DNA from 3 places in the Vibrio misgurnus genome. Region 1 is predicted to be linked to each of the others. Evidence: riboswitches for the same ligand, from Rfam matches in the RefSeq annotation. Region 1 holds a riboswitch; each other region holds the start of a gene.
What was found. Region 1 has a riboswitch for cyclic di-GMP ahead of OOK74_RS11870 (glycosyl hydrolase family 18 protein). Riboswitches for the same ligand answer to the same signal wherever they lie in the genome.
Positions count from the first base shown of each region.

Region 2: another riboswitch for cyclic di-GMP. It lies ahead of OOK74_RS06605 (TfoX/Sxy family DNA transformation protein); the one in region 1 lies ahead of OOK74_RS11870 (glycosyl hydrolase family 18 protein).
Region 3: another riboswitch for cyclic di-GMP. It lies ahead of gbpA (N-acetylglucosamine-binding protein GbpA); the one in region 1 lies ahead of OOK74_RS11870 (glycosyl hydrolase family 18 protein).

Region 1 is NZ_CP113242.1:106,704-109,986, forward strand. Features, by position in the region: gene OOK74_RS11870 (glycosyl hydrolase family 18 protein) at 1-1,959, opposite strand, end outside; cyclic di-GMP riboswitch class I at 2,012-2,103, opposite strand; gene phnX (phosphonoacetaldehyde hydrolase) at 2,546-3,283, opposite strand, start outside.
Region 2 is NZ_CP113241.1:1,406,684-1,409,966, forward strand. Features, by position in the region: gene elyC (envelope biogenesis factor ElyC) at 1-179, shown strand, start outside; gene purR (HTH-type transcriptional repressor PurR) at 584-1,594, shown strand; cyclic di-GMP riboswitch class I at 1,753-1,838, shown strand; gene OOK74_RS06605 (TfoX/Sxy family DNA transformation protein) at 1,953-2,540, shown strand; gene OOK74_RS06610 (alpha/beta fold hydrolase) at 2,694-3,283, opposite strand, start outside.
Region 3 is NZ_CP113242.1:576,954-580,236, forward strand. Features, by position in the region: gene gbpA (N-acetylglucosamine-binding protein GbpA) at 1-1,415, opposite strand, end outside; cyclic di-GMP riboswitch class I at 1,518-1,629, opposite strand; gene OOK74_RS14350 (MaoC family dehydratase) at 2,040-2,711, shown strand; gene OOK74_RS14355 (phosphate ABC transporter substrate-binding protein PstS family protein) at 2,810-3,283, opposite strand, start outside.

The sequences.
Region 1 (3,283 bases):
CGAGGAGGCCCCTTTCGGATCCGTTACGCTAAGGGTAAAGGTGTACGCCTGATCGATCTCTGTGGCAGGAACCTCAATGCTGGCTTGCGCGGTATGATTATTAGAGATGGTCAGTGGATTACCGCCGGTTTGTGCCCAATGGAAAGTCAGCGTTTCACCTTCAGGATCGCTAGACTGTGAACCATCTAATGTAACAGTGATTGGACCGGTAACCGTTTTATCCGCGCCGGCACGAGCAATTGGTGCTCGGTTTTCTGGTTCAGTTGAACCATCACCATGGCCTAAACCTTCATGCATGGCATTGAGTAAATCACCATTATCTGCATCCATCTCCCAGTGGAAGATACCGCCCATACCTTGCTGCATCACATATTGAGCTTTGGCTTTGATTGAGCGTGGATCATCGTAGGTGATCAAATCACCGGTTGAGGCTTTAAACAGGTACGGCGCTTCAGCCGCTTGGTCATAACCGTATTCAAATCCTTGACTTGCACCGTGGTTATTGACGATATCGCGATAATCCACCACGCCATTTTCCCAAGTGCCTTTAATTGGGCCAGTCGCAACGCCAGTAAATGGATTACCATTGGTGTAGTTGTGTACACCGGTCCAACCACGTCCATAAGCGGCTGCGCCAATCACCAGTTTTTCCGCTGGAACACCTTGTTCTAGTAACAGCTCGACACCGCGCGAAGCGTAGTATTTGGATGCCGATTCGGCGCTGTTGACGCTAGACTGATGTAGTCCGGTTTGATGGTTTAATACGCTGTTATCCCAAGCTCCATAGAAGTCGTAAGACATCATATAGATGTTATCAAGGTATTTAGCCGCTTCAGCATAATCAACCACTGCCAGCTTATCGTAACCGACGTTAATCGCTGAAGTGAGCTCATAGTAGCGGCCATTTTTGCTGCCCAGCTCATCAAGCATGGTACGTAACTCTTTAAGAATTGTTACATACAGCTCACCATCGCGCTCTTTATCGCCAAGATTTGGGTTAGCACCGCCACCGCCTGGGAATTCGAAGTCAATATCGACCCCATCGAAAAATTTCCAAGTTTCGAGGTATTCACGGACTGAGGCAACGAAGGTATGTCGTTTCGCATCGTCGTGCATCAGGAAGAACGGATCAGACAGCGTCCAACCGCCAATCGATGGCAGAATTTTTAGATCGGGATTGGCTTTTTTCGCCGCCATCATTTGTCCAAAGTTGCCTTTGTAGGGAGCAGACCAACCTTCAACACCAAGTTGTGGTTTTTGAATTGCTGCCCATGGGTCGTGGATTGCCACTTTAAAATCGTCACGGCCAGCACAGGCGCTTTGCAGTGCTTGGAAAGATCCATCGATAGTTTTGAGCGAGTCATTGATGCCATCGCCGCCACAGATTGGCACAAAACCGTAAAGAATGCGGTTTAGGTTAGCGGTCGGTACTTTATCCATCGGATAATTACGGCCATAAACTCCCCACTCAACAAAGTAGGTACCGACAATTTTGCCCGATTGATTCTGGTATGGTTGGTTGTTTTCAGTCCAAATGGTCGACATGGGTTCTAAATGGCTGCCATCGGTATCGGCAATGGTGAGCAACTGGGTCTCTGAGCGACTGGTGCCGTCTTGGTTTTCCAGCTCCACCGCCATATTATAGCGGCCACCTTTACTCATTTTAAACACCGCTCGGTTGGCGGAGGCTGCACCTTCCCAAACCACTTGATCATCGAGCAAAATCCGCGCGGTTTGCGCTGCATCGCCAGACCATACATCCCAAGTGACTTCAATGCTGATCTCATCATGTACCGCTTTAACCAGCTTTTCATAAGCGACTTGCGATTGATCAACTTCGACTAGTGCGTAAGTGTAATCGCCCCAGCCTAAGGTTGGTTTACCCGGCGCAGCAGCGAATACGCTGGCGCTGGTGAGCGCCGTTAAAATAGACAGGGAGAGCATAGATTGTTTAAGCATAAACATAACCTTGATGATTAACCCATAAGATCATCAAAACAACCATTGGTTGATTTGCAACCCCGCTACCATAGAGTGCAATAAGCACTCGACAGGCCGGAAGCTTTGCGTCTCATCTTTTCAGATGATTTGCCAAATGGATATGATTGATAAACAACAAACATAGACAACGGCTTAACAGTGAGTCCGCTAGTTTATGTGTAAAAAATGCTTTTTTAAGCGTTGGTTATGATCGCACAATCAAACCAAGCCAAAAGTCGCTGCGGATTATCGCCGTTGCAAAGCCATAGATACAAACGATTTGCTGTGATACTTATTCAAAAAAACGGAAGTGGTTGATGAACTTTTCGTTGAATAATAACTGCGTCGAATAATCGTGATGTGAATAGTTTTTTCTCTAGGTAGGAGTTAACACTACGGCATCATTTCTGCTATGGCTAAGCAGTTTGTTTTTACACCGTTAGTTTGAGCGTGAGGGCGTGGGTGAGTGATATCTGCGCCGTGTATTGGGGCAAAAAACCTGCCGTAGCAGGTTTCTGAGTCAGAGTGTGAATGGCTTCATTCGACCATTGACCGCACAGCGAGTTTAAGGTTGCTCACCGGCTAAGAGTCGGCGTTCAATGTCGGCTAGGGCGGCTGGTAAATCGGCAATTGTATCAATTAAGTAGTGAGGTTTACCTAGTTGCAATTTAGCGCTGGCGCGTTCACGGGCCGCTTGTAGCGTTGCCGCGTCGGCATTTTGATACTCTTCGAGGGTTAACCCGGCCTCGTTGCCCGACAGCAGTAAACCCACTGTCCACATGCCGGCATTGTGGCCTTCTTCAATACCTGGCAGCGCATCATCGACTTTGACGCAAGCGCGCACATTGGTTACCCCAAGTTCAATTACATTTTTCAGTGCCATAAAGGGGGCTGGTCGGCCGCCTTGCGCTAAGTCATCCGTTGCGACCACATAATCTGGGTGATAACCGTAATCGGCCGCGACCGGGATCAACACATCCATGACTGGACGTGGGTAGCCAGTGCAAGATCCAATCTTAATGCCTTGCTTTTTCAGTTGATTAACCACCTCTAACGCGTGTGGGATCGGCGCTGCGTGATCGGCGACTTTAGCGATTTGCAACGGCATAAAGGCGGCATAAATCGCATCAATATCGCTGGCATCCATGGCACGACCGAATTGATTTTGCCAACGCTCGGCAACGCTCGGTAGTTTGCCAACTGCTTCAATGTGCTGCCATTTACCCAGCCCCATTGGCTCGCGTGCTTCATCAAGGCTGATCGCAAAATCAAAACCTTGTTTGAACGCTTCAACAAAAATCGA
Region 2 (3,283 bases), on a different replicon from region 1:
ATCTGAATATTATTCAGCCTTGGGACAAGTACATTCCAAAATCACGCTATCTTGAACAAACTGAGCTATTTTGGTACGAAAGCTTAGGGCTACTGTGGCAAACGCTACGCGATAGCGTGGTGGGTGATGCCAGTCCTGCACCTGAAACGAAACCGGTCAATGTCACGCTGGCCGATTAACCACCGGTTATGCCTTAGTCTGTTCGACTCGCAACAGCGATAGTGCACATTCGCTATCCTGTTGCGATTGCGGATTGATTTAAGGTACAAGGTCAATAAGCTATCACTGCTAGACCTATCAATTCAGAAATAAGTTACCGTTTGATGAATGAATTTGATTGCAGTTGCTGGCGGCGCAGTCTAAAATTCACCCGCAAATGATAAAACCAATATGATTGTAAACCGCTGTTTTTCGGCGGTTTTTGTATTTTATTACTTTAGGCATCATGATTGTTACGCCCAAGATACGTTATGTGTGGTGACTCGCACTCCAAGTATCATAGCTTGCTCAATCTCGCCTTACCTGCTGATTTAATTCACCAATAACATTCGCTGACATCAGCAGTCATCGATAGGAACACTCTATGGCTACGATAAAAGATGTGGCGCGCCTTGCTGGTGTGTCAACCACCACCGTTTCCCACGTGATCAACAAAACTCGCTTTGTGGCAGAAACCACCCAAGAAAAAGTGATGGAAGCGGTGCAACAACTTAACTACGCACCAAGTGCTGTGGCACGCAGTTTAAAGTGTAATACCACACGCACGATCGGCATGTTAGTGACTCAATCGACCAATCTCTTCTTCTCTGAAGTGATCGATGGGGTGGAAAGCTACTGTTACCGCCAAGGTTATACCTTGATCCTATGTAACACTGGCGGCATTTATGAAAAACAGCGAGATTACATTCGGATGCTCGCCGAAAAGCGGGTCGATGGTATTTTGGTGATGTGCTCTGATCTCACCCAAGAACTACAAGCCATGCTGGATGTGCATAAAGACATTCCGAAAGTGATCATGGACTGGGGGCCTGAAACTTCCAATGCGGATAAGATCATTGATAACTCAGAAGAAGGTGGCTATCTGGCGACCAAGTATCTGATTGAGCACGGACACCGCGACATTGCTTGCTTAAGTGGTCATTTCATCAAGGCGGCCTGCCAAGAGCGTATTCAAGGTTTTCGCCGCGCAATGGCAGAGGCCAATTTACCCATCAATCAAGATTGGATTTTAGAAGGCAACTTTGAGTGTGATACTGCGGTGCTAGCGGCCGATAAGATCATCGCGATGGATAAACGCCCCAGTGCTGTATTTTGCTTTAATGACACGATGGCGTTAGGTCTCATCAGTCGCTTACAGCAAAAAGGGATCCGCGTGCCAGAAGATATGTCGGTGATTGGCTACGACAATATTGAATTGGCCGAGTATTTCTCGCCGCCATTAACCACGGTGCACCAACCGAAACGCCGCGTAGGTAAAAATGCGTTCGAAATCTTACTGGAACGGATTAAAGATAAAGAGCATGAACGGCGAATTTTTGAAATGCATCCTGAAATTGTCGAACGGGATACCGTAAAAGACTTGACAAAATCCTAACTTACTTGAAAATTCACACCATCTATATTTGAAAGCTTGTCACATAAATCTGACAAACCTCATATAGAAAGAGTAGGATTAGTTCTGCGTATTCTCATAATTGAAACATTAAACTGTGAGAATGCGCTAAGAATGACTGATTTTTATCAGGAAGAATGTCACGCACAGGGCAAACCATTTGAAAGAGTGGGACGCAAAGCCTCCGGCCTAAACCAACAACTTGGTAGGTAGCGGGGTTGCCGATGGCAAAAATGCATACAGGCTGTTGACTGATTATTGACACCTTGGCTGCATGTTTTTGCTAATTTTCTCGGGCCTGATTTGGTGGCGTAGGTAACAATACTCCGAGACTAACAGCATGGATAAACCAGTATTAAAAGATTCAATGCGGCTCTTTGAGCAGCTAGGACGTGTGAAATCTCGTTCAATGTTTGGTGGCTTTGGTATTTTTGTCGACGATACAATGTTTGCACTTGTGGTCAACGATACGCTGCACATCCGTGCCGATGAAGCCTCGATTGAAAAATTCAAACAACAAGGTTATGCCCCATACGTTTACAAAAAACGTGGCTTCCCTGTCGTGACCAAGTATTACGCTCTGCCTGACAATTGCTGGAGTGATCCAGCCTCAATTCTAACTGAAGCTCATACCGCGCTTGATGTGGCTAAAGCAGAGCGTGAAACGCAAGCCCAAACCAAACCTGACCGTTTAAAAGATCTGCCTAACCTGCGTTTAGCGACCGAAAGAATGCTCAAGAAAGCCGGCATTGAAACGGTCGCCTCTCTCCAATCCAACGGCTCTGTCGCTGCCTATAAAGCCATTCAGCGTACTCATACTGCCGAGGTGAGCTTAGAGTTGCTGTGGGCCTTAGAAGGCGCAATTGAAGGTAAACACTGGTCGGTGATCCCACAGCAGCGCCGTGATGAGCTGTTAAGCCATCTCTAGATTAGTGTGATGATAACACTCACCGCGTCAAGCACAGAGTTCGCGACATAAATACCCAACCCGCGCCAATCATGGCGCGGGTTTTTTATTGCTCAATCACTCATCGGTATACCGGCCGCCGTTATCGTGATCAGCTAGGGCTAAATGCCGCGCTTAACGGATCTGACGCTGAATAAACTCGATTGAATGCTGATTGAACAGCTCCGGCTGCTCAACATTACACACATGCCCACAATTGGGGATCTCGTACAGCTCACTTTGTGTGTGCAGCGCCACCATCTCTTTAACCGGATGAATGAACATGTAATCTTTCTCACCCATCAGATATAAGGTGGGGATTGGCAATTCACGGTCACGGAAATAACGCATCAAAGGATTAACTTCAGCGGTTAAAGTGAACCAACGTTTAAACTCTTTTTGACACAGTTTTTGCGCTTCACGAATAAATAGATGACGTGACTCTTTTTGGCTACGCTGTGGCATCACAACGTAAGCAAACAGTCGATATAACCACATGTAAGGGATGATATGTTTGCTCCAATGCCCAAGCTTAACCAGCACTTGTGAACGAGTATTGAGCCGCGTGACTGCCCCACCCAGCACCATCGAGTTAACACGATGAGTGGCAAGCTCAGCCAGATTACGCACTATGATGGTACCGAGCGACATACCAACAAAATGCGCCGACTGAATTTTCAGGTGATCAAGCACGCGCAATACATCCAGTGTCACACTTTTGAAAG
Region 3 (3,283 bases), 210 kb from region 1:
GGTTGGTACTGAGTCGCATTGGTAGTCCACTGTTGGCAGTAACCTGAGTATGGCCATGGCTTACATTGGTAAATGGCGCCATCTTCAGCCAGCACTTTGCTGCCATCAACGTATTGATCTAAACCGTGAGGGAAGACAAAGTCATAATCCCCTTCGCTAGGTGGCGTTTGTGGCTCGACCAGCATGAAATCTAGGGTTTGTTGATATTGCAAGTTGCCATCGCGATCTTTGCTGCGAGACACCAGCATATGGTGGCCAGCTTTGGCTTCGCTGAGTGTCAATTGCACTGATTTTACTTCACCATCGTTAATGGCTTGGCTCCAGCTTGCTAATGGTGTCTGATGATGATTATACACCGTCAGTTCTGCGGTCATGTCACCTTGCGCTTCAAGCGTCAGATCCAGTTGCACCGGTTGTTCACCAATCTGGTAGTTGGCAGCTAAACCGGATACGGTGAGCGAATATTCTGGCTGTGGTGCTTCGATGTGATAACCGATTTCAACCCGTTGTAAGCCACTCGAATCTTTTAGATAGATTGGGTTAGTGCCGTATACTGGCACAAACTGATCACCATTGAGCTGGCCAGCTCGTAGCTGAGTTTGGGTTTGGTTGATTTTACTGGCTAAAGCATAAGACCACTGGTTGGCTTGGGTCAGCGTTTGCGAATCGATTTTAAGCTCAGTGCGGTAAGCTGGGTTTTCACCGGCAGCATCAAATACACGAGTAAATACGGTATCACCAATACTCAGGTCCATGGTTGGGATGATCTGCCCACCTTGTTGCCAATCTGGGATCACTGGGCTATCGCCAGCAAATTTGACATCGATGACGTTGTAAAACGCCGCCGCCGTATCACCCACATCCCACACCGCAAGGATCACATGGTAGCCTTCGCGCTCAGGCACAATACACTCATGGCTAACCAATTTCGGCGGTTGCACCATATTGCCTTCAATCACACAAAATGGGTTTAGATCAAAAGAATCACGTGATAGGGCTTGGTTGGCGTTCCAATCCGGTTTGGTGATGTAGTATTTCCAATCTTTGGTGACGTGGTTGGCGGTAAACGTCCACTCAAAGTTTTGTGGACCGGCTTGAATTGGGCGTTTTACCCAACGATCCGCAGTTTGCTCATCAAGTGCAGCGGCCAGTGCGCTTTCTGCGCTGGCGATTTTGCCATCACGCGGTCCTGAGATTGGGAAACCTTCCGGTCCTTCAACACTTTGTGGCTCATATTGAATTGCGCCGCAGTTGGTGTTTTTCTCACCGCTGTCATTGGCGGCATATTTACACAATGCGACACGTCCTTCCGCGACGCCGTTTTCCACTGCTGACACATAACCATGGCCATAGGCGATACCACTGATTGCCGATAATGCTAAAGTAATAGCGGTCATTATAGGTTGCTTTTTCATCACAAACTCTTTTTTGTTGGCTGACATATTGTGCCTGATCGATAGTCAGGCGTTATTTTTTTGTTCATTCAGCAACGCAAGCCGACAACGCAGTGAAACTGTGCTGGCAACCCCGCTATCATAGCGATCAAGCCTGTGTTTGAACGAGCGGCTTGAACGCCACAGACCGGTGGTTTTGCGTCCCACTTTTTCAAGTGGTTTGCCGAAATGTGATCAAGCGCAAATTTAACCAAATTAAGCCCAGAAAGCCACTGAGTGCCCAATTTATGGAATCAAACTCTCATCATGATGATTTTACATTTAACTGATTGATATTAAATGTAAATGATTATCGTGTTTTCTATGGGAATGCTTGGTGTAAGGTCAGATTTTGCCTACATGATTTCAGGCTCAAACATAGTGATCGAATCACCAACAATTTTGAGATTGGCAGCTAAAATGAAAGGTGTAATTACTTTCATCGAGATAAGACTAATAAAATAATGTTTTATTGTTAACTTGTTGTTTTTATTTAGCTTGTTGCTTACAGAATACGCCTGTACGCCCGAAAGTCATTGCAGCTTACTGTGAAGTACTTCAAAATTAGGACGTTTATATTTCTTCTTGGTTAAGAATGAGGTTGTGATGAGAGTCGCTGATCTGCTAAAGCATCGAGCTGAACATTTGGTTAAGCACACTGAGTTTAAACAGTGGATGTCACCTTCAGTACGTGAATACTGGGATGATATTTTGAGCAAAACCCATCGTCGCCCGCTATTTGCTTGGGTGAAAGATTTGCATTTGCCAGCCAATGAAGAGACTCCCATCCCAGAGCCGATTGTGCTCAATCCTCAAGCACAACAAGTGTATGATCAGCTACAACATCAAGTGGGTGAAGTGATCCACACGGGTGAATGGTTGCTGGTCGATCAATCGCGCATTAATCAGTTTGGTGCTGTCACCGAAGATATGCAGTGGATCCATACCAATCCTGAGCGTGCTGCAGTGGAATCTCCCTTTAAAACGACCATCGCGCATGGCTTTTTGACGCTAGCGTTATTGCCGAAATTGACCGACAGTGTTGATGAAGAGAATTCGCTATTCCCGAGTGCCAAAATGGTGGTCAACATTGGCCTTAATTCCGTGCGTTTCCCATACCCAGTTAAAGCGGGCAACCGCGTGCGGGCGGTGAGTACGTTATCAAAAGTCACGCCGATCAAAAAAGGTCTTGAGATTGAACGTGAAATTAAGGTTGAAATTGAAGGTGTGCGCCGCCCTGGCTGTGTGGTGGTTTCAGTGATCCAACTGCATTTTTAGTGGCTAACGATCACAAACGACAACAAATCAAATTCAACTAAGGAGAGCACAAGCTCTCCTTAGTCTTTTTTGCTCCGAACACTTCTTAATCCGGCAAGTTACTCTTCATTGCTTGGCATAATATAGCCATATTCCACAATCAATTTTTTGGTTGGTTCAGATTGTAAAAAGGCAATGAATTGCTTGGTCTGCTCACTTGCTTTCTCTGGGTAGTGCAAAATCAAGAAAGGGCGTGAGAGTTGGTAGCTGTGTTTAGCGATGTTATCTGCGCTGGGTTCGGTTTTTTCAAACTGGATGGCCTTAATCGATTTATCGACCGAACCAATCGAGATAAAGCCAATCGCTTGGGTATTGTGGTTGACTAAGGTTTTCACCATGCTGTTGCTATTCACCACTAAAGCGGTTGGAGTAACGTCAGACACTTGGCGATTATTGACTGTTTTGGTCAATCCCATCAAGCTTTCAAAGCTGTAGCGCGAGCCGGAAGAGGCCTCCCGAGTGACCAAGGCAATCTTCTGATCATGACCACCGACTTGTTTCCAGTTAGTGATTTGGCCCTTGTAGATGCCGTA